Regions from separate parts of the Photobacterium damselae subsp. damselae genome, predicted to be linked through region 1. Evidence: predicted binding sites of a transcription regulator. Region 1 holds the regulator's gene; each other region holds the start of a gene.
The links. Region 1 encodes CRP, which controls carbon source genes, mostly activating them, when cyclic AMP is high. Its sites were predicted from a motif close to TGTGANNNNNNTCACA; they were not measured.

Region 1 (8,203 bases):
CTACCTCAGATGGTAAGCGGGATGAAATTATGGGGATTTGCCACAAAGAGCTGGCTTTAGAAGGGGTTCAATTTCACCCGGAAAGTATTTTGACACAACAAGGCCATCAACTGCTCGCCAATTTTCTTCGTCGTAAGGCGTAACAACAATACTGAGTGATACTGCTTTCACTCATCTAGGGTAGAGACTGAGAAAATAAGGGGCTCAGTCTTTTTGAGCTCGGATCAACATCACATTTGCTGCATTTTCCTTTCTGCATAACCTCTCATCTTTCTATGCAAACCCATCAATAATATCTGCCTATTTATTTGATTTAGTATAAATTTGAATAAAAATACTTCATTGTTTCACTGTTTTGATGCATAACTAAGCATAACGTTTGCGATTAAAGAAACGTTATTGAGATAAAAAGAATATTCTGCGCTTGGAAATGGTTAAAAAAATGTAAATACTAAGGTTAACCCCTTAATCACAAAAGGAAGGTGTGATGATGGCTGAAAACAAAGTACAACGTAATGTGTTCGACCAGGTGATGGTGCCTTGTTACTCACCGATGGCGATGATCCCTGTTCGTGGTGAAGGTTCCCGAGTATGGGATCAAGACGATAAAGAATATATTGATTTTGCCGGTGGTATTGCCGTGAGTTGTCTTGGTCACTGTCATCCTTCTTTAGTTCAGGCTCTGACCGAACAAGCGCAAAAACTGTGGCATTTAAGTAATGTGATGACAAATGAGCCCGCTTTAGAGTTGGCTCAATTATTGGTTGCTAACACGTTTGCCGATAAAGTGTTTTTTGCTAACTCTGGAGCGGAGGCGAATGAAGCTGCGCTCAAATTAGCAAGACGCTATGCTGTGGATCATTTTAATACTGATAAAGACCAAATCATCGCATTTAAACAGGGGTTTCATGGTCGAACCTTCTTCACTGTGACCGTCGGTGGGCAGAGCAGTTACTCCGATGGCTTTGGCCCCAAACCGCAAGCGGTAATCCATCTTCCTTATAATAATCTAGATGCTCTATCGCAAGTTATCTCCGATAAAACCTGTGCCGTTATGATGGAACCTCTACAAGGCGAAGGTGGGATCATTTCACCAGATGCTGAATTTATTCAAGGTGTACGTGAGCTGTGTGATAAACACCAAGCCTTACTTATCTTTGATGAAGTGCAAACGGGTAACGGTCGTACTGGTTCTTTATATGCTTATCAACAACTGGGGGTTACGCCAGATATTTTGGCCACTGCAAAATCATTAGGAGGTGGTTTTCCTATCGGTGCGATGTTAACAACCGAAGCTATCGCCCAGTCAATGAAGGTTGGCACTCACGGTTCGACATATGGTGGTAATCCTCTAGCTTGTGCCGTTGCTAAAGCTGCGATCAGTGAAATTATTAAACCTGAATTGTTAGCTGGCGTGAAAGAGCGTGAGTCATGGTTTAAAAAGGGGCTCGCAGATATCAATCAACGTTATCCTATCTTTCAAGATATTCGAGGACATGGCTTACTGCTTGGCGCTGAATTAGTCCCTGAATGGCATGGCCGAGCTCGAGATATCTTATTGGCAGCCGGTGAGCAAGGGCTACTGGTTTTAGTGGCAGGTCCTAATGTGGTGCGCTTTACTCCCTCTTTAGTGATCAGCAAATTAGAGGTTGAACAAGGATTGGCTCGACTCGAACAAGCCATTGCTCAGCTTTATCAAAATCACTAGCTTAGCCATAATTTGAACGGCTCATATAAGCATGGTTGGCATTGACCATGCTTTGCTAAAGAGCGTCATCTCTGCATACATCAATGAGCATAGGAGGGAATATTATGCTGGTTGTTCGTCCTATATCGGTTCAAGATTTTGAGGCACTAAAATTATGTGCACAAGAGTCTGGTCATGGGTTTACTTCTCTACCTGTTAATGATGAGCTGTTGCAACGTCGAATTGATAATTCAGTACGCAGTTTCAATAAGAGAGTCACCCAACCTTGTAGTGAAGGTTATTTGATGGTGGCAGAAGACAGTGAAACGGGAGAAATCGCTGGGACAACAGGGATTGAGGCGGCCATTGGTTTAGACGTTCCGTTCTATTCTTATCACATCAGCAAAGTGGTGCATTCATCGCGTAAACTCAATGTGCACAATGTGGTGAAAGTACTGACTTTTGGTAATAACTACACAGGAAACAGCGAGCTTTGTACGCTCTTTTTGCGTAATGAGTGGCGCCAAGGTTTGAATGGTCGGCTGTTATCAAAAGCGCGTTTTATGTTGATGGCAGAATATCCTGAACGGTTTTCTGAGGTGGTATTTGCTGAGATGCGAGGTGTTTCTGATGAGCATGGGAACTCACCATTTTGGCACTGGCTTAAAGAACACTTTTTTTCAATAGATTTTACTCAAGCTGATTATTTAACGGGGATTGGTAAGAAAGGGTTTATTGCCGATCTGATGCCCAAACTGCCTATTTATGTCAATTTACTTAGCCCTGAGGCCCAAGCGGTGATAGGCCAAGTTCATCCTCAAACGCTTCCAGCCTTAAAACTTTTAGAACAAGAGGGGTTTTGTAATCGAGGTTATGTCGATATTTTTGATGCAGGACCTACCGTTGAATGTGATGTTCGTAATATTGAATCGGTACGTCACTCGCAACGGGCAAAAGTGAAAATTGGTGAGCCTAGTTTGCGCCGCCAGTATCTTATCAGTAATACCTCATGTAAAGATTTCCGAGCCGTTGCCGCACCTCTATCATTTGATGAGGAAAACCAAACCGTGGTGTTATCTCAGCAAGTTGCTGACGCTTTGCGGGTTACGACAGGAAACAGTATTCGCTTTGTTGCGCTAACTTAAGGAGGCGACAATGAGTCAATGGATTGCAGGACAATGGATAGCAGGGCAGGGAGAGACTCATATTTCTCTCAATCCTTATACTGAACAAGCAATATGGCAAGGAAATGAAGCCACTTACGAGCAAGTTCATCAAGCCATTGAAGCGGCAAGGGTTGCTTGGTTAACATGGCGTAACCGAGACTTTTCTGAGCGACGAGCTTATGTTGAACGCTTTGCTCAATTGATTACCGAACATCAAGAGCAGCTCGCTTACACCATCGCTGAAGAAACTGGTAAGCCGTTATGGGAAACCAAAACTGAAGTCAGTGCAATGGTGGGGAAGGCGGCCATTTCGGTACGAGCTTATCAAGAGAGAACTGGGCTTTCTCGACAACAACAAGGGAACAACACTATGGTGTTACGCCACCGACCTCTTGGTGTAATGGCCGTGTTTGGGCCTTATAACTTTCCCGGTCATCTGCCAAATGGTCATATTATTCCAGCACTTTTAGCTGGCAATACGGTGGTGTTTAAACCTTCAGATCTGACGCCAAAAACCGCAGAAGTCACAATGAAATTATGGCAGCAAGCTGGATTACCTGATGGCGTAATTAACTTAGTTCAAGGTGGCCGAGCAACTGGAGAAGCTCTAGCCCAATCTCCACTGATTGATGGGTTACTTTTTACGGGTAGTGCGCAAACTGGCCATTTACTTCATCAGCAATTAGCGGGACAACCAGAGAAAATGCTCGCGTTGGAGATGGGAGGTAATAACCCACTGATTGTAACTGACTTGTGCAGTGATGATATTAATGCAACCGTTTATACCATAGTGCAGTCAGCATTTTTGAGTGCAGGTCAGCGCTGTACTTGTGCCCGTCGACTGTATCTCCCTATTGGTGATAAAGGTGATGCTTTACTTGAACAACTGGTTAATGTGACCCAACAACTGCATGTTGGTGACCCATTTTCCGCTGAGCAACCTTTTATGGGGCCGCAAATATCAAGTGGGGCTGCAGATAAAATACTATCGGCTCAAGCATATTTAGCCACGTTAGGTGCTGAGGTACTCCTAGCGGCTAAGCGAGGAAAAGGGGCCATTATTACCCCTGCTATTTTGGATGTAACTAAGTTAGTTACGCTTCCAGATGAAGAGTACTTTGGCCCTTTACTGCAAGTGATTCGCTACAGCAGTTTTGAGCAAGCGGTCGAATTGGCCAATCAAACTCGATATGGCTTATCTGCTGGATTGATTTCACTGGATGATGGGCAGTGGGACTACTTTGTTGCCAATATTCGAGCCGGTATTGTTAATCGTAATCGACCATTAACCGGAGCCAGTGGCAGTGCTCCATTTGGTGGGCTTGGTGCCTCTGGCAATTTACGTCCGAGTGCATATTATGCCGCGGATTATTGCGCCTACCCGATGGCCTCCGTTGAAGGGGATGATGTCGAATTGCCTGAGCAGTTACTTCCCGGAATTGTGCTACCTTAAATAGAATCCAAGTGATATCAAGGAGTCGATATGGAGCGAGCCCAATTGTTATTTTCCCAGTTGTGGCAAGATTACATTACCCGGTTATGTCCTTCTGCTGAGAAAGTTCAGCAGTTGCTGACAGAAGATGATCCTCTGATGAACGATCATATTGCTTTGCGCACCTATAACTTGCCTCGTTGCGGGTTAGATCGGGTAGCTGCAGCTTTTATCGCGGTAGGATATGAGCCAAAAGGTCAGTATAAGTTTGAGGAAAAGAAACTGTATGCTGAGCACTTTGAACATCCAAATCCAGTTTTGCCCAAGGTTTTTATTAGTGAGCTCCAGTTAGGGCAGTGTTCTAGCCAATTACAACTGTTGGTACGCAAACTGTTAGACCAAGTTCCCCATGGCTATTTTTCTAACTCAATGTTTTTATCCCAAGGAAGACCGTGGACGTTGAGTTATCAAGAATATCAAATGTTAGCTCAAGAGAGTGAATATGCAGCTTGGGTAGCGGCCCATGGTTTTGGCGCTAATCATTTTACCGTCAGTATTAATCCACTGGAGCAATTTACTGAAGTGGCGGAAGTGAATCATTATCTGACTCACAATGGTTTTGCGATTAACCAAGCTGGTGGCGCAGTAAAAGGTAGTGCTGCATTAATGTTGGAGCAATCTTCAACCATGGCAGATAAAGTTATGGTGGAGTTTAGCGATGGGAAGCAGCTAATACCGGGTGGTTTTTATGAGTTTGCTAAACGATATCCGATGGCAAATGGCGATCTCTTTTCTGGATTTGTAGAAGCTTCAGCCAATCGTATTTTTGAAAGCACTTACCAAAGTAATGAGAATTGATGAGGTATTAGCTTAGGTTGGTAGTATTTGGACGACTGAGTATGATTTAGGTGCGGTGGCGTTTTCCGTACCTAAATCATTTGGACTGAAGTTAATTAATATTAGCGTTCAAGAGGGGTTGCCCAATAAGGCGTTTCTTCGCTAAATGATCGAGCTTGCGGCGGTTGCTGAGAGAGAAGATAGCGACGGGAAGTAAATCCTGTCATTTCTACAGTAGCAGGAAGATCCATAATGATGGCGGTTGCCGGACTCTGTCCATGGTCGGTGAAGCGTTCAATATCCATATATCACACTCAATGCTTAAATTATTGGTTCGCATTAACTGTAGCAAAACTTTTCTTTGCTGCAAGTGAAGAGTCTGTGACAGTGGTGGCTATTTAGGCACAAAAAAACCGCATAGTAGAATATGCGGTTTTTTTTGTATCTCGTGAGCTATAAAGCTTAACGAGTACCGTATACAACGATGGTCTTACCGTGAGCAGAGATTAGATTCTGCTCTTCTAGCATTTTCAGAATACGACCCACTGTTTCACGAGAACAACCAACGATTTGGCCGATTTCTTGACGAGTGATCTTAATCTGCATACCGTCTGGGTGAGTCATTGCATCTGGCTGTTTAGCCAAGTTTAGCAATGTCTGAGCGATGCGACCTGTTACGTCAAGGAATGCAAGGTCACCCACTTTTTGGCTAGTCACTTGTAGACGACGAGCCATTTGCGCTGAAAGACGCATTAAGATATCTGGGTTCACTTGAATTAGTTGGCGGAACTTTTTGAAAGAGATCTCAGCAACTTCACATGGGGTTTTAGCACGAACCCATGCAGTACGCTCTTGACCTTCTTCAAATAAGCCTAGCTCACCAATAAAGTCACCTTGGTTTAGGTAAGACAGGATCATCTCCTTGCCTTCTTCATCCTTGATTAACACCGCAACAGAACCTTTCACAATGTAGTAGAGAGTTTCTGCTTTCTCACCCGCGTGAATCAAAGTGCTCTTTGACGGGTACTTGTGAATGTGGCAATGGGAAAGAAACCACTCAAGAGTTGGATCTGTTTGAGGTTTACCTGGAACCATATTTATAACTTCCTCTGCATTTGTTGCCTAACAACGCATTCCTTTTAAGTCTAAGGGCCAAAGGACTACTCGTTGACAGGGTATTCATATCGCTGCAATTTGCAAGCTTCTTTGAATAGTTACAGAGTGTATCCTTTTTCTTTGGGTTTTTCTTGATATTAATCTAACGGAGTCGCTCATTTTGTACTCATAAGTGTGCACATGATCACACCGTTAGCAGTTAATTATAAATTGCTTAATATTTCATCACAAAACTTTGGTTGAAAGTGTGCTACAAGTCATACTTCATTTTGCGACGCTGGCTTAAATTTAGAGGTTTACACCTGCTGTTTTATCATCAAGAATGAGGTTTAAAACGTATATTCTGTCTGAAAATGGAGTCAAAGATGCAGTCACGAGTGAAATGGGTTGAAGGGATGACGTTCTTAGGTCAATCAAGCTCAGGCCATAGTGTTGTGATGGATGGTAATGGTGGTGATAAAGCGCCAAGTCCAATGGAATTAGTCTTAATGGCAGCAGGTGGTTGCAGTTCTGTTGATGTGGTTGAAGGATTAAAATCAGCAGGACAAAAAATTACAGCTTGTGAGGCTCAAATTTCAGCGACTCGTCGTGAACAAGCGCCTCGTCTTTTTACACAAGCTAACTTACATTTTGTGGTGACAGGCGTTGATCTTGATGAAGCATTAGTCGCTCAAACTGTAGCTAATTCTCTAGAAAAATACTGCTCTGTCTGCTTGATGCTAGGTAAAGGCGTTGAGTTGACTCACTCCTACCAAGTGGTTGCTGCATAAGCTTTGTTATAACTATGGCGAGAATCTTTATCTCGCCATACGGTTTTCTTTAGCCTATTTTTCCTTTTTCGATCAACTGCTGTAATAGTGGTCGCATGATCAATTCCATCGCAAATCCCATTTTACCGCCAGGTACAACTAAGGTGTTATGGCGAGACATAAAGGCACCTTGGATCATTGCCAATAAATAGGGGAAATCGACATTTTTCAGCCCACGGAAACGGATTACAACAAAGCTTTCATCGAGTGTTGGTATGCCTTTGGCGCTAATAGGGTTTGAGGTATCAACCGTGGGGACTCGCTGAAAGTTGATATGGGTTCGAGAAAACTGAGGGGTGATATAATTGAGGTAATCATCCATCGAGCGAACGATAGATTCTGTGACTGCTTCTCGTGAATGGCCGCGATCTCGGGTGTCACGGACTATTTTTTGAATCCACTCTAAATTTACAATGGGCACCATGCCGATCAGTAGATCCACATGCTGAGCAACATTGATATCACCATCAACCACACCGCCATGTAACCCTTCGTAAAACAGGAGATCTGTGTTCTCTGCCAGTTGTTGTTTAGGGGTGAACGTTCCAGGCATTTGATTATAAGGAACCGCCTCATCAAAGGTATGAAGATAACGACGATACTCCCCAGAGCCATCTTCGCCATACTGCTTAAAAAATTGTTCAAGTAGGGGAAAGTCGTTGGCTTGAGGCCCAAAATAACTGATATGTCGACCTTGTTCTTTTGCTTTACGGATTTCGACATCCATTTCAGGACGGGTGAAACGGTGAAAGCTATCACCCTCAAGCCATGCCGCTTTAATGTTCATCATATTAAACATTTTACGAAACGCTTCTGAAGTCGTTGTCGTACCGGCTCCTGATGAACCAGTGACAGCGATAATGGGATGTTTGGCTGACATAAGTTCCCTGCATATCCTTTTGCTATAGTTGGCTATTTATTAACAACATGTTAAGGAATATGCAAGGAGAGGGGCTTTTTTTCGCTGTGATTTGCCACAGCACGCATATAACAGAAGAAATTTATTTTCGCTATCAGCAAAGTTGAGAGCGCAATTTAATATCAACAGTCTCATGAAGCTCAGAAAAAACAATGACCGCTTCACCATGTTCTAATTGTTGACGAACATGAGCCACTTTATCTGCAAGGCTTAACTCTTGTTCGCCATAGTCGGTTC
Region 2 (8,203 bases), on a different replicon from region 1:
ATTTGTATGATAGCTTCATTAAATATGTACTTGTTCAAATAAGGATATATTTATGAATAAGATTTTTGGCTTTTTAAAGAGCATGACTTTTCCTAGTGCATTTACCATCCTCTTTTCTATTACTATTATTGCGGTTGCATTTACTTGGATTATTCCTGCTGGTTCCTATTCAAAGCTGTTGTATAACACCAGCGATAAAATGTTGCAGATTACCTCTCCTGCCGGTGAAGTAACACAAGTTAATGCAACTCAAACTGAACTGGATAGATTAAATATAAAAATTAACATCGAGCAATTTACCTCTGGTGTAATACGAAAACCAATTGCTATCCCAGATACTTATGAAGAAGTTGCTCCAGTTCATAAAGGGATGATGGATGTAACACAAAGCATGGTTGAAGGCACAATTGAAGCTGCTGATATTATGGTTTTCATTTTAATTTTAGGCGGAATGATCGGCATAGTTAACAAGACAGGTTCCTTTAATTCAGGCTTAATTGCACTCTCTCGTAAAACGAAAGGGCATGAATTTTTACTTGTTTTTTCAGTGAGTCTTGTGATGGCTTTAGGTGGAACAACCTGTGGTTTAGAAGAAGAGGCGGTAGCATTTTACCCCATTCTTGTACCAATCTTTTTATCCTTAGGTTACGACTCTATTATCTGTGTGGGTGCGATATTTCTAGCTGGTTCAATGGGGAGTACTTTTTCTACCATAAATCCATTTTCTGTTGTTATCGCATCTAATGCTGCAGGAATTCCATTTACAGAAGGGATTATTTTTAGGACTTTAGGTTTAATCATCGCTTTTTCTGTTGTTATTTCTTATTTGTATTGGTACGCCAAAAAAGTAAAACAGACACCTTCTTTCTCTTATACCTATTCTGATCATGAAGCATTTGAAAAACGATTTTTAGAAGATGTAAATCTTGATGCTCCCGCTCCATTTAATATTAGGAAAAAATTAATTCTTACTCTATTTGTTGCTGCATTTCCACTAATGATATGGGGGGTCTCTGTCGGTGGGTGGTGGTTTCCTTCGATGGCCGCATCATTTTTAACTATCACCATCGTGATTATGTTTATTTCAGGTTTAAAAGAAAAAGAGCTCATTGATTCATTTATTAAAGGAGCTTCAGAATTAGTCGGTGTGTCCCTTATTATTGGCTTAGCAAGGGGAGTCAATATCGTATTGGATCAAGGTATGATCTCAGATACGATTCTTTTTTATGCTTCTAATATTGTATCTGGCATGGAAGGCAGTATTTTTATTATATCGATGATGTTTGTCTTCTTTTTGCTGGGCTTTATTGTTCCTTCCTCTTCAGGGCTTGCTGTTTTATCAATGCCAATAATGGCTCCATTAGCAGATACCGTGGGGATCCCAAGAGATATTGTGGTTTCAGCTTATAACTGGGGCCAATATGCAATGCTATATTTAGCACCTACTGGACTTATATTAGCGACGTTACAGATGCTAGATATGTCATATAATAAGTGGTTAAAATTTGTATGGCCTATGGTGCTCTTTGTCCTTAGCTTTGGTGCTATTTTGCTTGTGATTCAGGTGAAACTGAGTGGTGCCTAGTAACGTAACTATATAAGGTTTACTGGAGAATTCATTCTTCATGGTTTGATAAAGGTAGCGTGTCATTTAAGACCCAATGAAAAGCTTTCGCAAAGAGGGCTTTTCCATCTGTATCAATAACTTGTCCATGTGAAAGAATAATTCGGTCAAAAGGCCAAGTAAGAATTTCTTGTAAAGACTGGCGCATTCGAGTTTTATTGTGAAAGCTCAATCGCCAGTAATAAGGCATAGCAGGGTTGAAATAACAACCATTGATTAAACCTAATAAAATTGAAATAGGAGAGGTTCGATTTTTTAACCACACCAATGAATCCCCGATAATTAATGTACGAGACAAAGGATCACAAAATATTACTTCTTCCATGGTGTCACTGCCTTTAAGAACGGTTTGCAGTAATTGTCCATGCCATAAAGGTTCAGTTTTAGTGTTTAGGGTGCCATCAAAAACCAGATCAGAGCGTTTTTGTTGTAACCCTGGCGGGGCATAAAAATAAGCCGATGGATAAGCTAACCACCATTCAGATAAAAACAGATGGTGGTTAAGGTTTGGTGTAACAACCATTGCAACGTGTCCGAGCGTTGATAGCTCAAGTTGCAGTTGTGTGGTCAGTTGGATTGGCGAATGAATGAAGAGTTTCTCGTCCGCTAATTTAATGATGGTCATACGACTACCAACAGCAATCCCCAATTGTGAAAATTGCCCATCTTGGTACCAGATACGATCCTTCATCCATTCAATCATACGACTTCCTTATCGTTATTAAATCCCCATTAGACCAATAAGCTCTTCTGCTGTGGTTATGGCTTCCTGACGATTGGCAATTCCTAACTTTTGATATAAATTACGGATATGAGTTTTAATGGTTGTTGCTGCAACATCAAGCTCTGATGCAATTTGTTCATTACTGTAACCTGAATAAATTAATCCTAAAACCTGCCATTCTCGTTGGGTGAGGGGGCTGGTGCGGATAAGCTCAGGGATATTGGGTAGCGTTAACAGTTTCTCGACAAAGTCTTCATCGAAATGAACAGAGCGTGTCCGTTCTTTATTATTCATTTCACGCAGTAGTTGCTGAGCTCGATACAATGCTAGATCGGAAAGATGCTGTTTTTGAATCAATTCATCGAGTAGTTTTGCTACAACTTCGGCATCACATAGGAAGTTACCAACCATGCCTGTATTATTAGTCAACAATAATGCATTTTTGAGTTTACTCAAAGCAACTTCTTTATTACCCATCTGTTTATAGATAACGGCTTCGAGTACTAGATTTCGGTTATTATCTGTAACTAGATTATGTTGCTGGCATGCTGCATCAAGCATATTCATAATGTCTAACGCTTGCTGATAATGGCCTAGATACATGTTGGCGCGAGCAATATTACGCCATTGTAATTGCTGAAAGTGATTACACGTCTGCTGTGGTTGCTCCGCTTTTACTAAGTAATGTTCAATGGCTGTAATTTCACCTTTTTGATGCCAATAAAGCAGACTGGAAAACTCGCTGTTTGCCCGCCAATCGATATGAAAAGCAGAACGCTCCATTAATTCATCACATAAAGTTAGGTAACGAGCGGCTTTGTCTAATTCACCACGAGTTAATGCGATTCGAGCTAACATTGAGTAAGCGTGTAAAGAGTATTTATCTTCAAAGGGCGCCAAAACATCTAAGCTTTTTTGTGCGCACTCTTCGGCTTCATCTAACCGATTCCAACACCATAAAATTTGAGCTTTTAGACGCAGTACAAATTCATGAAGAGGGACTTGCTGTAAATGTTGTTCGCGAATTAATTTGAAAGCTTGTTCCAGAAGTTCAAAGGCGGCTTGTACATAACCTTGTGCTACCAGTATTTCACTTTGCTGGATCAGAGCCCATAGAGCTTGGTGGTAAACATGGTATTGACGTGCTAATTTTTCTGTCTGTTGCATCATAGGTAAAGCTCGGTTTAGGTTACCGATACAGTGGTGAACTTCACCAACAACAGAGGTTGCAACAATGCGACTGCGATAGGTATTTGATGGTAATTGCCCTAATGATAATTCGGATAATTCAAGGGCTTCTTGTGGATTGTTTTGGTTAATCGCAACTTGAGCACGTAAGGCATTAAATTCACCTTGTAAGCCATCATCCAGAGTAATATTACGATGAGCCATTTCAATTTCAGCTTCGTTGAGCAGTGCGCCTACATCATCATATTGGTGCTGGCTTTGTGCTAACCAGGCGCGTAATAAAGCAAGACGAGGAGTGCTAAATAAAGCATCACGGCTTAGTGCACTAATTGCACCTTCAAGTAATTGTAATTCACCATGATGAAAGAGTTTCCAGCCATGCTCGACAATAATATCAACAGTCAGCTGTTCATTTTGTCCTTTTAATGCGTGGGCTAATGCTTGTTGTGGGCTATTTTGTTTCAACCATGCTTGGGCTGCAAGAGTATGGAGTTGATCTTGTTGTTCTGGTAATCGGCTATGACGCTGGTGGTTGAGAAATTCTGCAAATAAGTTGTGGAATCGGTACCAGTTATCATCGCTATCTAAAGTTGTTAAAAATAAACCAAATCGATTTAACGCTTCAAGTTTTGCTAGGCTATCGCAATACCCAGTCAGTTCTGTTACTAACACAGCATTGAAGGTATCGAGTACCGAGCACTGTAATAAGAATTGCTGCGTTTCATCATCTAATTGATCAAATACTTCTTCAGCTAAGTAATCCCACAGGTGACCGCGATTAAATTGAGCCATGGAGAGAACGGATTGAGCCAAATGTTGTGGTTTTTGTTGGGCATGGAGAGCAATTAATTGTAGCGCAGATGGCCATCCCTCAACTTGAGAGTGCAGTGTGTGTAGCACTTGAGGTTCCACATCGGCTTTTATTCTTTGGCCAAAAAAGCGTTCAGTCTCTTCTTCATCAAAAGCAAGCCATTCGTTATCAACTTCAATCAGTTGATCTCGAACGCGAAGATTCGCCGTATTAAGTGGTGGTTGGGTACGACTGGTTAAGACTAAGGTTAGGTTATCTGGCATATGTTTTAAAAAGAAACGCATACCATCGTGAATGTCTTCATTGGTGATGACATGATAATCATCTAATACCAAATAAGTTTGCTGTTGGTAATCGGCAATTTCTGCAAATAACTCACCAAACAAAGTGGTTAGACACGCAAACTGGCGACGTTCCGCCATAGCTTGAGTTTTAGGCGCTGCGTCTGAAGTACCACGGTTTAACGCTTGAATCAGATAGTTAGCAAAGCGAAAAGTATCATTGTCGTTATCATCAAGGTTTAGCCAGCCCGTAGTTGGGTGCTCGCTAAGCCATTGAGCTGCCATGGTTGTTTTTCCGTAACCTGCTGGAGAGCGGAATAAAACCAAACGATAAAATGGGGCATGCTCAAGGGTGGCTAACAGTCTTGGGCGCAAAATTGCGTTGTATAGACGGGCTGGGCGAGTGAGTTTCGATGGTATCCACATAATTCTTACTTCACTTATCGGTTGCCAGATAAACGACAACAGTAGGGATTTATCAAGATTTGATAAAAATGTGTCCTACATATTTATTCAAACCTAATTTATTTATGTTTACTTTACCTGTTTAGAGGCAAATTCGATGCGATATCTTTCATCTCAACCCTAAATTTATGAGTGCTGTCACATATCTAACCTATGCAACTAAATAATAACGAGCAATTTACACATTGTTCAATACTATAGATTGCATATGTACTTTTCAGTCTCCGCCCTCAAACTGCGGTGAATGTCACAAAATACAGGGAATTAACGTCACTACGCCCTTGCTACTCCTCCCTAATCTTTTCTTTTTAGGAGGATGTTTTTATGGCTCTCAGGGCGCAGGATAGAAAGTAATCGGACTAATCGAAGAGTGAGATAGCAACATGACAACTCGTGCTCCAAAACAGCATTTTGACAAGGAATTATTCAAAAACGCCGTTAAGAAACATTTGTCGGCAACGTATGCGCAAAGTAGCGCAACAGCATCATCTCGTAGTTGGTACTTAGCTTTAGGTCGTGCTTTAGCTGAAATTAGTACTGAAGGTCTATTAACCACTGCGGATGCGGTCGCAAAAGCTAATACTCGCAGTGTGAACTACCTATCTTTAGAGTTTTTGATCGGCCGTTTAACCGGAAATAACTTAATTAGCTTGGGCTTATATGAAGAAGTATCTCAAGCAATGGAAGAGTTGGGCCAAAACCTAACGGATCTATTAGAAGAAGAACGAGATCCTGCGTTAGGTAATGGTGGTTTAGGTCGTCTTGCTGCATGTTTTATGGACTCTCTAGCAGCTCAAGAATACCCAGCCGTTGGCTATGGCTTACATTATGAATATGGTTTGTTCCGTCAATCGTTTGAAGATGGTCGACAAACTGAAGCGCCTGATGCATGGCGTGGTGTTGAAGGTTATCCTTGGGAAGTCGTACGTCCTGAGTTGACACAAAACGTGGGTTTTTATGGCCATGTAGAGCTGTATCAAAATGAGCAGGGTGAAACTTGTTCACGTTGGATCCCTGGTATGTTCGTTGAAGGCATCGCATGGGACCTACCAATTATTGGTTATGCAAATAAGAGCGTTTACCCGCTACGCTTGTGGGAATGTCGAGCACCAGCTCCATTTAATTTAGCTCGTTTTAATGATGGTGACTATGTTGGTGCTCAATACAGTCAGCTAGAAGCCGCTAATGTCACGAAAGTTTTATATCCAAATGATAACCACGAGCAAGGTAAAGTACTGCGTCTAATGCAGCAATATTTCCATTGTGCTTGCTCAGTGGCTGATATCCTTCGCCGTCATAACGCATTAGGTCGCGATATTCATGACCTTGCGAAGTTTGAATCTATTCAATTAAATGACACTCACCCAACGATTGCGATTCCTGAATTAATGCGCATTTTACTGGATGAATATCAACTAAGTTGGCAGCAAGCATGGGCTATCACATCAAAAACCTTTGCTTACACTAATCATACTTTGTTGCCAGAAGCTCTTGAAACATGGAGTGAAAACTTAATAGCACAGTTGTTACCTCGTCATATGGAAATCATTTTCGAGATTAACCATCACTTTATGCTGCAAGTGGAAGCACATTGGCCAAATAATAATGAAGTAAAACGCAAGCTTTCGATTATCCAAGAAGGGCCTCAACGTATGGTTCGTATGGCTAATCTTTGTGTTGTTGGTTCATATGCAGTCAATGGTGTTGCAGCGCTACACTCAGAGCTAGTTAAGCGCGATTTATTCCCTGAATTTAACGAATTATTCCCAGGTCGTCTGCAAAATGTGACCAATGGTGTAACGCCTCGTCGTTGGTTGAAATTCTGTAACCCAGGTTTGTCTGCATTAATCAGTGAGAAAATTGGCACTGAATGGCCTGCGAAGCTGGAACAGCTATCTCAACTGGAGAAATTTGCAGATGATAAAGCGTTCCAGCAACGTTATATGGCAGTAAAGAAAGCCAATAAACAACGTTTTGCTGATTGGGTGCTTGATAATATGGGCATAGAGTTAGATACCAACGCTATCTTTGATGTTCAGATTAAGCGTCTGCACGAATATAAACGCCAGCATTTAAATCTGCTTCATATTCTATCGCTATATCATCGTCTACTGAATGAACCAGAATTTGATATGCACCCTCGTGTATTTATTTTTGCGGCTAAAGCTGCACCAGGTTATGCGTTAGCGAAAGATATTATCTTTGCCATCAATAAAGTGGCAGAGAAAGTGAATAATGACGCTCGTTTAGGCGGTAAGTTGAAGGTTGTGTTTGTGCCTGATTATCGTGTGAGTTTGGCTGAAATTATTATTCCAGCGGCAGATGTATCTGAACAGATTTCAACAGCAGGTAAAGAAGCATCAGGCACTGGTAATATGAAGTTAGCACTAAACGGTGCATTAACGATCGGTACTATGGACGGTGCAAACGTTGAAATTCGCGAAGAAGTCGGCGATGACAACATCTTTATCTTTGGTTTGCTTGTTGATGAAGTGATGAAAACCTTAGAGCAAGGTTATCAGCCATATGACTATTACCACAATAACGCCTTATTAAAAGCGGCTTTAGACCTATTACAAGGTGATGAATTTACACCAGGACAATCAGGTCAGTTACAAGCCATTCGCTATAACTTGCTTGATGGTGGTGACCCATACCTTGTTCTGGCCGATTTTGCAGATTATGTGAAAGCGCATGAACGTATTGATGCTGAATATCGTGACCAACAAAACTGGGCTCGTAAAACGATATTAAATACAGCATTAGTAGGTAAATTCAGTTCTGACCGCAGTATTCGTGACTATGTGAATAACATCTGGAAACTGACTGCGGTTCACCAGAAATAAGTTAAACCTATCTATAAATAGTTATCGGTATATCAGTGGCTTAGTATGGTGTCTAAGCCACTGCAATAATAAATTTGAATCGTTGCGATTGGGTTAGTCGCTAACGGAGATTTCAATGTTAGAAAATTCAGTACTAAAACACGTTGCTCATATGGCTGGTATTACAGATAAGTACATCAGTGCTTGGGGTGATGAAGCAACGGTTGAAGATGAAACATTAAGCCGTTTATTGGCTGCGCTTGGTTATGATGTTCGTAATGATGA
Region 3 (8,203 bases), 890 kb from region 1:
GGAGATGAACGAGTGATGGCTAAGACGTTTATGCCTTATGTGGAAGAGTATGGTTTGGGAGAGCGACTTGACCAATGTATTTTACAGATGATTGAGCAAGCTTCGTTATTGGCGCATAGTGGGTCGACGATAGCGATAAACTTAACGGTAAATAGTATTAGAAGTTCATCATTTCAAAGCTGGCTAGCACATTTTTTAAATGAAAGTGCCATGAGTGACAAATTGTCGTTCGAAGTTCCTGAGTCGGCTATTGAGGAAGATTTATCAGCATGTCTATCTTTAGCACTGTTATTTAATCAAAAAGATATTTCATGGGGAATCGACCATTATGGGCGTCAGTTAACCAGTGTGGATTATCTTCTATCATTACGACCTAAATACGTAAAACTAGACCAATCTTTTGCTGGTGTTTCGACAGAATCAGGTAAATATGAATTAGGACGAGCGTTAGCAAGTATTGCGGCTGGATTGGATATTAAAGTGATCGCTACAGGTATTCAATATAGTGAGCAACTTGCATTACTCGAGGGGCTGCCTATTTGGGGATATCAGGGCTTTATCGCTCCACCTGTGGAATTAAACTTAGCCTAACTCCATGGCGTAATGGGAAATACCTTTGCACCGTTCGTGATCTTAGTAACAAGAATTTTTATTCACACTTACTTAAGTTGAGACTTTGTATTATACGCCTTAGTTAAGAGATTAATTGCGTAATTAAGGCGTATAAGCATGGACATTCAACAATATAAACGGATCTTCTCGGCAATTGGTGACCCCTATCCCCTTGGGGCCACAATTAAAGCCAAAGGGGTCAACTTTAGCTTGTATTCTAGAGATGCGACAAAAGTTGAGTTGCATCTGTTTGAAAGTGCGGATGCGCCGACTCCCTTTAAGTCATTTACGTTAGATCCTATCTACCACAAGCGAGGACATTATTGGTTCACGTTTGTCGCTAATATTACCCATGGGCAAATTTATGCCTTTACTGTCGATGGTCCGTGGCAACCTGAAATAGGATTGCGATTTAATAAAAACAAGGTACTACTGGATCCCTACAGCCATGCTATTTGTATGAATCATGACTACTCCCGTGAGCGAGCTAGAGATTTTGATTCTAATATGGATTGTTGTATGAAAAGCATTGTGGTTGACCATAGCCACTTTGATTGGCAAAACACCGATTCTCCGCGCCACTCGCTAACCGATACTATCATTTATGAGATGCATGTCGGTGGTTTTACTCAGCACCCATCTTCTAATGTTACACCAAGCCATCGTGGTACTTTTGCTGGCATTATCGATAAGATTTCCTATCTTAAACAGCTCGGCATTACCGCAGTTGAGCTGATGCCGATCCAACATTTTGATCTACATGATGCTCCCGCGGGCAGAGAAAATTATTGGGGATACAGTCCGATTAATTTCTTTGCTTTGCATAGCCCATACAGTTCGAGCAAAGAGCCATTAGCGGCGATCAATGAATTTAAAACCTTAGTCCGAGAGCTGCATAAAGCGGGAATTGAGGTTATTTTAGATGTGGTGTTTAACCACACCGCCGAAGGGGATGAAAACGGCCCAACCTTTTGTTTTAAAGGACTGCAAAATGATGGCTATTACCTCCTTGATCCGAAAACACATCAATATGCGAACTACAGCGGTTGTGGCAATACCTGTAATGCAAACTACAGCGTTCAGCGACGTATGATTATTGATGCGCTACATTACTGGGTTAAAGAGATGCATGTTGATGGTTTCCGCTTTGATCTGGCGTCAGTGTTAGCTCGTGATAGCGATGGTAAACCGATGAAAGAGCCGCCATTGTTGTGGTCAATTGATTCTGATCCTGTGTTAAGTGGCACTAAGATCATTGCCGAAGCGTGGGATGCAGCAGGGCTTTATCAAGTCGGTTCATTTATTGGCGATCGCTGGAATGAGTGGAACGGTAAGTTTAGAGATGATGTTCGTGCATTTTGGCGTGGTGATCGCAATACCGTTAGCCGTTTTTCTTCTCGTATTTTAGGCTCTCCTGATATTTATAGCTCTCAGCATCATACGCCACATCGTTCGGTGAATTTTATCTGTGCCCACGATGGGTTTACCTTAAATGATTTGGTCAGTTATCAAGATAAGCACAATTGGGATAACGGCGAGCATAATCGGGATGGTGATAACCATAATATTTCGTGTAATTATGGTATCGAAGGTCCAACGGATGTTGCCGAAATTGAAGCGATTCGTCACCGGCAATGCAAAAATTTCCTAACGACACTCTATCTCTCTCTTGGTACGCCAATGCTTTGTATGGGGGATGAGGTACGACGGACGCAGCAGGGCAATAATAATGCGTACTGTCAGAATAACGAGCTCAGCTGGTTTGATTGGCAGTTGGTTGAGAAAAATGCTGACTTATTACGCTTTGTGCAGTTACTGGCGCAAATTCGACGGGCAGAGCCAACGATAGAGTGGAATATGCATCGCTCATTAGAAGAAGTGCTCGGTAATGTTGGGATTGAGTGGCATGGTGTGAAGCCAAATCAACCTGATTGGTCTGAGCGATCTCATTCGGTTGCATTAACAGTTCATCATCCACTGACACAAGATGAGCTTTATGTTATCTGTAATGCGTATTGGGACCCGTTAAACTTTACTTTACCAAAACGAGACCACAGTGATTGGTATGTTTTGGTTAATACAGGCCTGGTGCCGCCTAATGATATTTATAGAATGGAAAAAGCGCCTAAATATCAAGATGATAATATTATTGCGAGTGGGCGTTCTATGATTGTTATGGTGGCAAAAAAACAGTAAAAAAAGCGCGATCGCACTGCCGCACAATTTCAACAGAATATGGAAACAACAGCGGCGGAAAAGTGCGATTGAACGCACTAAATTGATCGGTTTTACTATGCTAATTGACAGTCATTGCCATTTTGATTTTGAGCCCTTTATTCAAGCGCCCAATTCATATTTAGAACAAGCCAAACAAGCGGGGGTTGGCGCTATCGTCATTCCCTCTGTTGGTTTGAATAATTGGTCGTTAGTGGCCAAACTTTGTAGTGAATATCCTGAACTCTATTACGGTTTGGGACTGCATCCCTTTTTTAATCACCAACATGATCTTGCTGCATTAGAGTTACTAAAAGCGCACATCGAAACCGATATTAATATTGGGCGAAAGTGTGTTGCTATTGGTGAATGCGGACTGGATTTTGCAATCGAGGGAGGACAAACCCTCGCCGTCAAACAGCAACAAATTGCCTTGCTTGAAGGTCAATTACAGCTTGCTAATGAGTTTAATCTTCCTGTTATCCTCCATTGTAGAAAGGCATTTCCTGAGTTAATTCAATTAATTAAATTTAACAGGCCAAAAGCGGGAGGTGTGTTCCATGCTTTTAGTGGTAGTGTGCAGCAAGCGCAACAGATTATCGAGCTAGGTATCAAAATTGGTGTTGGCGGAACAATTACTTACCCTCGGGCGAAGAAAACGCGCCATACTATTTCTCAACTACCGCTTCATGTTTTAATGCTTGAGACCGATGCGCCAGATATGCCTGTTTGTGGTTATCAAGGTGAGCCGAACCGTCCTGACCGATTGGTTGATATCGTCGATGTATTAACGGCATTGAGAGGAGAATCCCGAGCAGAAATTGAACAGATAACAAGCTTAACCTCAACTGAACTTTTTAAGCTTAAGCTGTGATATTACTTCCACTATTAAAACGTTTGCGTAAAACGATTGCGTAACTTGTACTGTGCTTTGTGATCGCCCTCACAAGTATGATTAAACTTACATCACCTTTCCTTGCAAACTGTGAAGCTCGCATTATTTTATCCGGCGTTGCATGAGTATAATGCGCCGAACTCATTTGATGAGTCACATTGTCGAGACGCCAAACTTAACTAAAGGGAAGCCATAAACTATGAGCCTGTTTATGAGCCTGGTTGGGATGGTTGTACTGCTAGCAATCGCAGTACTTCTATCTGATAACCGTAAAGCTATTAATCTACGTACTGTTGGTGGTGCTTTTGCCATCCAATTCTTATTAGGTGCATTCGTTCTTTATGTACCTGTTGGTCGTGACGTTCTATACGGTATGTCACAAGGTGTTGCTAACGTTATTGCTTACGGTAACGACGGTATCAACTTCCTATTTGGTGGCCTAACTTCAGACAAAATGTTTGAAGTGTTCGGTGGTGGCGGTTTCGTCTTCGCCCTACGAGTACTACCAGTAATCGTATTCTTCTCTGCACTTATTAGCGTACTTTACTACCTAGGTGTTATGCAGATCGTTATCAATGTTCTTGGTGGTGGTCTACGTAAAGTTCTTGGTACTTCTCACGCTGAATCTATGTCTGCAACAGCGAACATCTTCGTTGGTCAAACAGAAGCACCTCTAGTTGTGCGTCCGTTCGTACCTAAAATGACTCAATCTGAGCTGTTTGCAGTAATGTGTGGTGGTTTGGCTTCTGTTGCTGGTGGTGTACTAGCAGGTTACGCATCTATGGGTGTACCTCTAGAATACTTAATCGCAGCATCATTCATGGCAGCACCTGGTGGTCTTCTATTTGCGAAAATCATCAAGCCTGAAACTGAGCAGCCTGTTGAGCAACTAGCTGGTGATGACGAAAATGCAGACGAAAAACCTGCTAACGTAATCGACGCAGCGGCAGCGGGTGCATCATCTGGTATGCAACTTGCTCTAAACGTTGGTGCAATGCTTCTTGCATTCATCGGTCTAATTGCACTAATCAACGGCCTACTAGGTGGTGTCGGTGGTTGGTTCGGTATGCCACATCTAACACTAGAACTTATCCTAGGTTATGTGTTCTCACCACTAGCATTCCTAATCGGTGTTCCTTGGAACGAATCGCTAGTAGCAGGTTCTTTCATCGGTCAGAAACTGGTTGTGAACGAATTTGTAGCATACCTAAACTTTGCTCCTTACCTTAAAGATGTTGCTGATGGCGGCATGGTTGTTGCTCAAACTGGCGCAGCAATGGGTGAGAAGACTAAAGCTATCGTATCTTTCGCACTATGTGGTTTCGCAAACCTATCTTCGGTTGCAATCCTACTAGGTGGTCTAGGTGGTCTAGCTCCAACTCGTCGCGCAGAAATCGCACGCTTTGGTATGAAGGCTGTCGCAGCAGGTACGCTATCTAACCTAATGTCTGCAACAATCGCAGGTCTGTTTGTTAGCCTATCTATGTAAGCTTTAGCAATATAACAATTGCAATAAACGCCACGGGGTAAAAGCCGTGGCGTTTTTTTTGCTACTTACCACTCGATCAACAGATTCCGTAAACATACCCTTAATTGTTTCCCATCAGATTGCATAAAATCGATTGCGTTCCAATTTCTGACAATATGATCTGCTAGGATTAGTCGGGTCAACGAAGCGATAAATTCGGTCTACACTCATTGATAACAGAGCCGACAAAGAGAGCATGTTATGTATGAAGTGATGGTAGCTACCGTGGCCGGATTTGCCGTTGGAATTTTCTTTTCAGCCCTTAAATTACCTATACCAGCACCGCCTGTACTATCGGGGGTAATGGGAATAGTTGGGGTTTATTTAGGTGGCATTTGTTGGGGTTGGGTTGCTGAGCGATTTTTCTCATAATTTGATGAAAAAACGCAAGATTTCTCCGGTAATTCTTTATCGCTGTTGAGAAACACATTGTCCACCCCAGGAAACACAACTTTAATGGAGGCTTGCTACCGACCTTGGTATGATGAGCTTCCACCAAAAAGTAACGATTACTTGAGCTGGCAATAATGCGAGTTCGATTGGTGACAAGGTGAAAAGCCTTGCGCGGTGCTAAGGATAGCAGTTCGATAACAATCGAAGTCTTCAGGGAACAAGTCCGCTCATAAATGCTAGATTTAGCATTGACTGTTCATTGTCTGCAGACGCGCATAGTAGAAAAGCGAACGTCGAGCAAATAGAGCAGGAATCTATAGCTTGTTAGAAATTAACTGGACTGGAGATAGTCATGAGCGATTTAAAAGCTGCTGCACTACGTGCACTTAAATTAATGGATCTTACTACACTGAACGATGACGACACTGACGCAAAAGTTATCGAGCTTTGTAAGAATGCCAAAACTGCAGTAGGTAACACAGCAGCAGTATGTATCTACCCTCGTTTTATTCCAGTTGCTAAGAAGCAGCTACGTGAGCAAGGTACACCTGAAGTCCGTATTGCGACAGTAACTAACTTCCCGCACGGTAATGACGATATCGAAATTGCTGTTGCTGAAACTAAAGCAGCCGTAGCTTACGGTGCAGATGAAGTAGACGTAGTATTCCCATACCGTGCTCTAATGGCTAGTAACGAAGAAGTAGGCTTTGAGCTTGTTAAGCAGTGTAAAGCAGCATGTGGCGATAATGTTCAACTTAAAGTGATCATCGAGACAGGCGAGCTAAAAACTGAAGAGCTAATTAAGAAAGCTTCTGAAATCTCAATCAAAGCAGGCGCTGATTTTATCAAAACCTCAACGGGTAAAGTGGCTGAAAACGCAACACCTGAATACGCAGAAATCATGCTAAACGTGATTAAAGCTATGGGTGTTGAGAAAACAGTTGGTTTTAAACCTGCTGGTGGTGTTCGCACTGCAGAAGATGCACAAATCTACCTAGACATGGCAGATCGTATCTTCGGTTCTGATTGGGCTGATAACAAGCACTACCGTTTTGGTGCATCAAGCCTACTTGCAAACCTACTTCACACTCTAGGTGAAGGTGAGAAGGCAGCAGAAGGCGGTTACTAATCGCTGTCTGCGACTTGTCGCAAGGTTACGATGGTCTGTGATGTGCAGGCCATCGGCTCCAACTCTTCGTTTCATAATTATTCAATAAACTGGTTTTGAATGGCGCGAATAATACGTGTCTTCCTTTTCTGCACCTGAAATTCGTTATTTTGCAGTATTGGTGATGAAAAAAACGTCAGAAGTCACCACCCAGATGAATAATTATTTCTATCTTTACCCTCAAGATAGAGCACCAATAACGGCAAATAACGGGATTTTATTATGTACTTACCACAAGAAATCATTCGTAAAAAACGTGACAACATCGAACTAACAAAAGAAGAGATCAATTTCTTCATTCAAGGTGTTGCAAAAGATACGGTATCAGAAGGTCAAATCGCAGCATTTGCAATGGCTATCTACTTTAATGATATGACCATGGCTGAGCGTGTTGCGCTAACTTGTGCAATGCGTGACTCTGGTATGGTTATCGATTGGAGCCACATGAATTTCGATGGCCCAATTGTTGATAAACACTCAACAGGTGGTGTCGGTGACGTAACCTCTCTAATGCTTGGCCCTATGGTGGCAGCATGCGGCGGTTATGTTCCAATGATTTCAGGTCGTGGCCTAGGTCACACTGGTGGTACATTAGATAAACTAGAATCAATTCCTGGTTACAACATTACCCCGACCAACGAAGTGTTTGGTCAGGTAACAAAAGATGCGGGTGTGGCGATTATCGGTCAAACAGGTGATTTAGCGCCAGCCGACAAACGTGTTTACGCAACTCGTGATGTAACCGCGACCGTTGATAATATCTCACTTATCACAGCATCGATTTTGTCGAAGAAACTGGCTGCGGGTCTTGATGCCCTAGTAATGGATGTCAAAGTGGGTTCTGGTGCGTTTATGCCTACGTACGAAAAATCAGAAGAACTAGCAAAATCTATCGTAGCTGTAGCTAATGGCGCTGGTACTCGCACCACAGCACTATTGACTGATATGAACCAAGTATTGGCATCAACAGCAGGTAACGCATTAGAAGTACGTGAAGCGGTTCAGTTCTTAACTGGAGAATACCGTAACCCTCGTTTGTATGAAGTAACGATGGCGCTATGTGCTGAAATGTTAGTGATAAGTGGTTTAGCGCAAGATTTAGCTGAAGCTCGTACTAAGCTACAAGCTGTACTGGACAACGGTAAAGCAGCCGAATGTTTTGGTAAAATGGTCGCAGGCCTAGGTGGTCCATTAGATTTTGTTGAAAACTATAACAACTACCTAGATACTGCAGAAATTATTAAACCAGTATTTGCAGAGAAAACTGGTTTTGCGAGTGCGATGGATACTCGTGGTTTAGGCATGGCTGTAGTTGGCATGGGCGGTGGTCGTCGCATTGCGGCAGATACCATTGATTATGCTGTAGGCCTTGCTGATATGATTCGTCTTGGTG
Region 4 (8,203 bases), 390 kb from region 1:
ATGCCCAGGGTTGCTGTGTTGCCGCTCTCTTTTGCTCGCTCATCATAGCAAAGCAGAGATCAGCAAAACGAGGCAAATCCGTCCAAGGTAAAATACCGTTATCATGCTGACTTTGCTCAATAATTAAATGGCGCGAAGCCTCTTCAAACGTCAGCCAACCTTGTTGAGCAAGCCAATTAATAACCGACGTTTTTCCCGATCCAGGTCCTCCCGTTAGGATCACACAGCCTGTCATATCATTTCCCTATCTTTCCCATTTTTTCGCCACTTTATTACCATAATTATCAAACTTTGATTCTAGTCTCTTCACATTGAGTTATTTCAAAGAACCGGCTTTAGTATTAATCATCTCAATACAAACAAAAAGCCCCTGTAACCTTTTGGCTACAGGGGCTTTTTTAAAGCGTTAAATAGTAATAATTACTTAGTACGGCCTGCACGCTTACGATCGTTTTCAGTAAGAAGTTTCTTACGGATACGGATGCTTTCAGGAGTGATTTCTACTAGCTCGTCATCATCGATAAACTCAAGAGCTTGCTCTAGAGTGTACTTGATAGCTGGAGAAAGAACCTGAGCTTCGTCAGTACCAGATGCACGAACGTTAGTTAGCTGCTTACCTTTTAGACAGTTAACAGTTAGGTCGTTAGAACGGTTGTGAATACCGATGATCTGACCTTCGTAAACTTCGTCTGCGTGCTCTGTAAATAGACGACCACGCTCTTGTAGGTTAAATAGAGCGTAAGTTAGCGCTTTACCTGTTGCGTTAGAGATTAACACACCGTTGTTACGCTGACCGATGTTACCGCCTTTGTGTGGGCCGTAGTGGTCAAATGTATGGTAAAGAAGACCAGAACCTGAAGTTAGAGTCATGAACTCAGTTTGGAAACCGATCAGACCACGAGAAGGCATCATGAAGTCCATGCGAACACGGCCTTTGCCATCTGGAGCCATATCAGTTAGCTCACCTTTACGTAGACCGATGTTTTCCATGATACCGCCCTGATGCTCTTCCATCACGTCGATAGTCACAGTTTCAAACGGTTCTTGTAGATCACCATTCTCATCACGCTTGATGATAACTTCTGGACGAGATACAGCTAGCTCGTAGCCTTCACGACGCATGTTTTCAATCAAGATAGATAGGTGAAGTTCACCACGACCAGATACACGGAATTTATCTGGGTCTTCAGTTTCTTCTACACGTAGTGCAACGTTGTGTACAAGTTCTTTTTGTAGACGCTCAAGGATGTTACGTGAAGTTACGTACTTACCTTCTTTACCAGCAAACGGAGAATTGTTTACCTGGAAAGTCATAGTAACTGTTGGTTCGTCAACAGAAAGAGCAGGAAGTGCTTCTGGAGTGTTTACATCACAAATTGTGTCAGAGATCTTAAGTTCACCAAGACCTGTGATTGCGATGATGTCACCTGCAGTTGCTTTTTCTACGTCGTGACGCTCAAGACCTAGGTAACCTAGTACTGTACCTACTTTACCGTTACGCTTAGTACCGTCTGCACCAACCACACATACTTGCTGGTTAGGAACAACAGAACCACGAGTTACACGGCCAACACCGATAACACCTACGTAAGAGCTGTAGTCTAGCTGAGAGATCTGCATCTGCAGTGCGCCGTCAACGTCAACGTCAGGAGCTGCTACGTTCTCAACGATAGCTTGGAATAGAGGTTCCATGTTCTCGCCAGTTTCGCCTTCTTCCATTGTTGCCCAACCGTTTAGAGCTGAAGCGTAAACAACTTGGAAGTCTAACTGCTCGTCAGTTGCACCTAGGTTGTCGAATAGGTCAAATACTTGATCCATTACCCACTCAGGACGTGCACCTGGACGGTCAATCTTGTTGATTACAAGGATTGGCTTAAGACCGTGAGCAAACGCTTTTTGCGTTACGAAACGAGTCTGAGGCATAGGACCATCAACTGCGTCAACGATAAGAAGTACAGAGTCAACCATTGACATGATACGCTCAACTTCACCACCGAAATCGGCGTGTCCTGGGGTATCTACGATGTTGATGCGGTAATCATTCCAGTTAATCGCTGTGTTCTTAGCAAGGATGGTGATACCACGCTCTTTTTCGATGTCGTTAGAATCCATTACGCGCTCTTCGGCTTCGCCGCGAGACTCTAACGTGCCAGACTGCTGAAGCAGTTTGTCAACCAGCGTTGTTTTACCGTGGTCAACGTGCGCAATAATTGCGATATTTCTTAATTTATCGATCTGTGGATTAGACATGGGTTTCACATTCACTCAGAACATGCAGCGACCCTAATGGCGCTACTTGGTTAAAAAAACGGCTCATAATCTAACAGATTTTACTCCAAAACCCACGAAATATGTGATTTATATCACCAGGTTTTTTCGATATTTTCTTATCAACCGTACATTTTTGCTGTTTTTTACTACTTTTCCCATCAAAAAAACCATCAAAAATAAAAATAAAAACCTTTAAAACCATAAACATAAAAACAAAAACACAGAGCAGTATGGTTAATTGCCTAAATTATTTTTTTTCTAGTCAATTTGAGAAAAATCTTTGCTCAGCCAGCAAGAGATTGACAATAAGTGACCATCATTGAATAGTAGAAGCACAAATTTGGTTCAGCAAATGGGACAACGACGATAGTTGCACCATATTAGTGCATCAAATCCCCAAATTTGTGCAACAAAGGATGACCTAATCAGAGAAAATTATATAACAATTTGATTTTTAATGATTAAAAATATTGGCACGGTTCTCGCTATGTAAAAAGTAACAGAATTGCTCCATGCCCTAGTTAGGCCGATGCCCAGTCTTTAACACCGGAGGTTAGTTAGAATGTCAGTAGAAAACGTATTAGCACTGATCCAAGAGAACGAAGTTAAATTTGTAGACCTACGCTTTACCGATACTAAAGGTAAAGAGCAGCACATCAGTATTCCAGCACACCAAATTGACGCTGACTTCTTTGAAGAAGGCAAAATGTTTGATGGCTCATCGGTTGCAGGTTGGAAAGGTATCAATGAATCAGACATGGTGATGATGCCAGATGCTTCAAGTGCAGTATTAGACCCATTTACTGAAGAATCAACATTAAATATCCGCTGTGACATTCTTGAGCCTGCAACCATGCAAGGTTACGACCGAGATCCTCGCTCAATTGCTAAGCGCGCAGAAGATTTCATGCGTTCAACTGGCATTGCAGACACAGTCCTTGTAGGCCCAGAACCAGAATTCTTCCTATTTGACGACGTGAAATTCCACACTGACATGTCAGGTTCATTCTTTAAGATTGATGACATTGAAGCCGCTTGGAATACGGGTAGCGATGTCGAAGGCGGTAACAAAGGTCACCGTCCAGGTGTTAAAGGCGGTTACTTCCCAGTAGCACCGGTTGACTCATCACAAGATATTCGTAGCGCAATGTGTCTTATCATGGAAGAGATGGGCCTTGTTGTCGAAGCTCACCACCATGAAGTGGCAACAGCAGGTCAAAACGAGATTGCAACTCGCTTTAACACTCTAACGACAAAAGCCGATGAGATTCAGATCTACAAGTATGTCGTTCATAACGTTGCACACGCCTTTGGTAAAACCGCAACCTTTATGCCAAAACCTCTGGTAGGCGATAACGGTAGTGGTATGCACGTACACCAGTCTCTCGCAAAAGATGGCGTTAACCTATTTGCAGGTGATAAGTACGGCGGCCTATCTGAAATGGCACTTTACTACATCGGCGGTATCATTAAACATGCTCGTGCTATCAACGCATTCGCAAACCCAGCAACTAACTCATACAAGCGTTTAGTTCCTGGTTTTGAAGCACCAGTAATGTTGGCATACTCGGCACGTAACCGTAGTGCATCAATTCGTATTCCAGTCGTACCAAGTCCAAAAGCACGTCGTATCGAAGTGCGCTTCCCAGACCCTGCAGCAAACCCATATCTTGCGTTTGCAGCAATGTTGATGGCAGGTCTTGATGGTATCATCAATAAGATCCACCCTGGCGAAGCGATGGATAAAGATCTATACGACCTACCAGCAGAAGAAGCAGCAGAAATCCCAACTGTTGCCGAATCACTAAAAGATGCTCTCCAGTATCTTGATGATGACCGCGAGTTCTTAACGGCAGGCGGCGTATTCTCTAATGACTTTATCGACTCTTACATCAAGCTAAAAGCACAAGATGTAGAGAAAGTGAATATGACAACTCACCCACTTGAGTTTGAACTTTACTACTCAGTGTAATTAAGCCGACTTACATTACGCATAAAGATTTAGACCTGCCTCACAAGCAGGTCTTTTTGATCTTGTTGTCTTACCCAGAGCTGAAAAAATACCCGAAATAAGCAAATAAAAATAAAGGGATATTATGCTAAAGCTCTGCACGGCATGGACCACAACATTATTACTATTGATGGTAACCAATACGGTCAATGCCACCATTTACTCGTGGGAAGATGAACACGGAGTAGTGCATTTTTCTGATCGCCCAACTAATCCCAACGCTCAAGAATATCAACTGGATGTTATTCAAGTTAAAACCAGTCAAGAGGTTAAGCAAACCACCACTCAAGCATCAGCAGAGGCTCAGTCAAGTAAACCTTTATTACCACCAGCAACGGTTTCAATTATCAGCCCCATTCATGATCAGACCATACGCAACAACGAAGGTAATATTCGCGTTACAGCCGTCGCAAACCACCCATTAACAGCGCAAACTCAAGCGCAATTGCTGCTAGATGGCAAAGCGTACTTAACGCCGCAGCAAACACTGACTTGGCAATTAGAAAATATCAATCGCGGTACTCATCAGATTCAAATTCAATTAATTAAAAACGGCAAGGTTATTGCTTCATCAGAGAACATTACTGTTTATCTTCACCGCGCATCGGCCTTACAACCCAAGTTTCCACCCGTAAAGCCAAAAACTGAGTAATCATTAGATTTTACTGCACGATTTTCGATAAACAGGCTACACTTAATTGCACTATTTTGGTGCATGAGCTTGGCTTGCTTCCCATACAAGGACGATAACCGTGACAGCCCCTGATTCCACAACCATCATTGATAATTTAGTGACAGCCGTATTACTGCTTGATGAAACCCTAACTATCTGTGAAGTAAATCCTGCCAGTGAGCAACTCTTTTCTCTAAGCCAACGAAAACTGGTTGGCAGTAAACTGAATGAATTGGGCCAACACTGTTCGTTAGATAGTGAGCATTTAATTCAAGCACTAGAACACGGGCAAAGTTTTTCTGATAGTGAAGTTATTTGGGGGCTCTGTGATGGTAAGGCGCTGACATTAGATCTTGATGCTAGTCCTATTATGGCTAACGGTACTCGTTATGTTTTATTAGAGCTACGAGCCGTCGATCAACAACGTCGTATCAGCCATGAAGTTAGCCAATATGCTCAGCAGCAGGCGGCCAAAGAACTGGTTAGAGGATTAGCCCACGAAATCAAAAACCCACTTGGGGGCTTGCGAGGTGCGGCACAACTACTAGAAAAAGTCTTACCATCGGATCAATACCAAGAATATACCCAGATGATTATCGAGCAAGCAGACCGGCTACGTAACTTAGTCGATCGTTTGTTGGGGCCGCAAAAACCTGGGCTACGTCATAGCCAAAATATCCATGCAGTACTAGAACGAGTACGACAGCTATTGCAGTACGAAGCGGGAGAATCAGTCGTCATTGAGCGGGATTATGATCCCAGCTTACCCGACTTTGAGATGGACAGTGAGCAGCTGGAACAAGCTCTCCTTAATATCGTGCGCAATGCCCTACAAGCGCTGGCATCCCAATCCCAAAACCCTGCGCCAAAAATTGTGCTAAAAACCCGCACCGAGCATCAAGTCAATATCAAAGGGCAACACCATCGTACAGTAGCCCGAATCGATCTCATTGATAATGGACCGGGTATTCCTGATCAACTCCAAGATACTCTGTTTTACCCTATGGTCAGCGGACGCTCTGACGGTACTGGACTGGGTCTTTCTATTGCCCGCAATCTGGTCGATCAGCACCAAGGAAAAATAGAGGTGGTCAGTTGGCCTGGCCACACCGCTTTTACTGTGTATTTACCTATTAAATAACCATCGAGGACACCACTATGAGTAAAGGAATGGTTTGGGTTGTCGATGATGACAGCTCCATTCGCTGGGTACTAGAACGCACCCTAAATGCGGCCGATCTGGCATGCGAGACATTTGCTGATGGCGATAGTGTATTACAGGCATTAGAGCGAAGCTTACCCGATGTATTAGTCTCAGATATCCGTATGCCGGGAATTGACGGCTTTGCCCTACTTAAATCGTTGCAGCAACACTACCCCGACCTCCCTGTTATCATTATGACAGCCCATTCAGATCTCGATTCGGCCGTTAATGCTTACCAAGAAGGGGCTTTTGAATATCTACCAAAACCCTTTGATATTGATGAAGCCATCACTTTGGTTGATCGCGCAGTAACCCATAGCCAAGAACAACGTCGAGCCAAACAACCACAAACACAAGAACACACCGCCCCTGAGATTATTGGTGAAGCGCCAGCCATGCAGGAAGTGTTTCGAGCCATAGGTCGCCTATCACGTTCATCCATTTCGGTATTAATCAATGGCGAATCGGGCACAGGTAAAGAGCTGGTTGCTCACGCCCTACATCGCCACAGCCCTCGCAATGAACAGCCCTTTGTTGCCCTTAATATGGCCGCAATACCAAAAGACTTAATTGAGTCAGAACTGTTTGGTCATGAAAAAGGAGCGTTTACCGGAGCCAACAGCGTTCGTCAGGGGCGCTTTGAACAAGCCAATGGCGGTACTCTATTTTTAGATGAAATTGGGGATATGCCACTGGATATCCAGACTCGTTTATTGCGCGTGTTAGCTGACGGGCAATTTTATCGTGTTGGTGGCCACGCTCCAATTAAAGTAGATGTACGCATCATTGCCGCAACCCATCAAGACTTAGAAGTGTTAGTAAGAGATGGTGATTTCCGTGATGACCTTTTCCACCGTCTCAATGTTATTCGCATTCATCTCCCTGCGCTCAAAGATCGTCGGCAAGATATCGCTCAACTGACTCGTCACTTCTTGCAACGAGCAGCTAAAGAGCTTGGCGTAGAGCTAAAAACACTGCACCCAGATACCCTAGATTTACTGACCCAAATGCCTTGGCCGGGTAATGTTCGTCAATTAGAAAATACCTGTCGCTGGATAACGGTGATGGCCAGTGGTAATGAAGTGTTACCAGCCGATTTACCACCAGAGCTATTAGACATTGATAAACCATCTGCCGCACTGAATGAGCAACATGAGTGGCATCGAGGGCTACAGCTTTGGGCACAAGACGCCTTACGCCACGGCCAAGAGAATTTACTCAGTGAAGCACAACCTATTTTTGAGCGAGTACTATTGGAAACGGCATTAGAATTTACCCGTGGTCATAAACAAGATGCAGCGAAATTACTCGGTTGGGGCCGCAATACCCTGACGCGAAAAATTAAGGAACTCAATATAAAAGATTAAAACATAGCTCACATAATTAATTCCCGTGTTACATCGACAATACACTATTATGTATAGTTAATCGGCAACAGCTAAGGTAAACACTGAAGCAATACCGAGCAATTAATGTATTTAATCCCCAATATGGACCTGTCTCTTAAGGCAAGATTTTCTATACTGGGGATACCGATTTAACTTGGGATGAAAATAACCATGATTACTAAGCACCTCCCTTTAACTGATTTACACCGTCATCTTGATGGTAATATCCGTGTAGAAACCATTTTAGACCTAGGCCAAAAATTTGGTCTTGAGCTACCAGCAAACAGCGTGGAATCACTACGCCCACATGTACAAATTGTTGAAGCAGAGCCAAGTCTAGTGGCTTTTCTTGCTAAGTTAGATTGGGGCGTTGCCGTATTAGGTGATTTGGATGCGTGCCGTCGTGTTGCTTATGAAAACGTAGAAGATGCGCTACGTGCACAAATTGATTATGCCGAGTTGCGTTTTTCTCCTTATTACATGGCAATGAAACATCAGTTACCCATTGCAGGCGTAGTAGAAGCGGTTGCTGATGGCGTTGCTGCCGGTTGTCGCGATTTTGGTATAAAAGCCAACCTGATCGGTATTATGAGTCGTACCTTTGGCACTGAAGCTTGTCAGCAAGAATTGGATGGCTTACTGGCTCATAAAGACAA

Region 2: the regulator CRP is predicted to act here: its motif matches at 5,221-5,236, upstream of malT (HTH-type transcriptional regulator MalT).
Region 3: the regulator CRP is predicted to act here: its motif matches at 3,759-3,774, upstream of WAX86_RS03040 (NupC/NupG family nucleoside CNT transporter).
Region 4: the regulator CRP is predicted to act here: its motif matches at 2,353-2,368, upstream of typA (translational GTPase TypA).

What each region holds. Positions count from the first base shown of each region.
Region 1 is NZ_CP146970.1:3,027,952-3,036,154, reverse strand. It holds gene WAX86_RS13960 (aminodeoxychorismate/anthranilate synthase component II) at 1-143, shown strand, start outside; gene WAX86_RS13955 (aspartate aminotransferase family protein) at 488-1,708, shown strand; gene astA (arginine N-succinyltransferase) at 1,813-2,832, shown strand; gene astD (succinylglutamate-semialdehyde dehydrogenase) at 2,843-4,306, shown strand; gene WAX86_RS13940 (DUF1338 domain-containing protein) at 4,337-5,143, shown strand; gene WAX86_RS13935 (hypothetical protein) at 5,245-5,427, opposite strand; gene crp (cAMP-activated global transcriptional regulator CRP) at 5,585-6,217, opposite strand; gene WAX86_RS13925 (OsmC family protein) at 6,604-7,008, shown strand; gene WAX86_RS13920 (phosphoribulokinase) at 7,058-7,927, opposite strand; gene WAX86_RS13915 (YheU family protein) at 8,061-8,203, opposite strand, start outside.
Region 2 is NZ_CP146971.1:452,069-460,271, reverse strand. It holds gene WAX86_RS16850 (YfcC family protein) at 53-1,585, shown strand; gene WAX86_RS16845 (DUF4336 domain-containing protein) at 1,617-2,327, opposite strand; gene malT (HTH-type transcriptional regulator MalT) at 2,346-5,054, opposite strand; gene WAX86_RS16835 (glycogen/starch/alpha-glucan phosphorylase) at 5,477-7,939, shown strand; gene malQ (4-alpha-glucanotransferase) at 8,055-8,203, shown strand, end outside.
Region 3 is NZ_CP146970.1:677,908-686,110, forward strand. It holds gene WAX86_RS03025 (EAL domain-containing protein) at 1-591, shown strand, start outside; gene glgX (glycogen debranching protein GlgX) at 730-2,808, shown strand; gene WAX86_RS03035 (TatD family hydrolase) at 2,906-3,700, shown strand; gene WAX86_RS03040 (NupC/NupG family nucleoside CNT transporter) at 3,921-5,210, shown strand; gene WAX86_RS03045 (XapX domain-containing protein) at 5,451-5,621, shown strand; gene deoC (deoxyribose-phosphate aldolase) at 5,995-6,771, shown strand; gene deoA (thymidine phosphorylase) at 7,033-8,203, shown strand, end outside.
Region 4 is NZ_CP146970.1:181,736-189,938, reverse strand. It holds gene WAX86_RS00855 (AAA family ATPase) at 1-235, opposite strand, end outside; gene typA (translational GTPase TypA) at 421-2,250, opposite strand; gene glnA (glutamate--ammonia ligase) at 2,834-4,243, shown strand; gene WAX86_RS00840 (DUF4124 domain-containing protein) at 4,368-4,934, shown strand; gene glnL (nitrogen regulation protein NR(II)) at 5,035-6,096, shown strand; gene glnG (nitrogen regulation protein NR(I)) at 6,114-7,526, shown strand; gene add (adenosine deaminase) at 7,719-8,203, shown strand, end outside.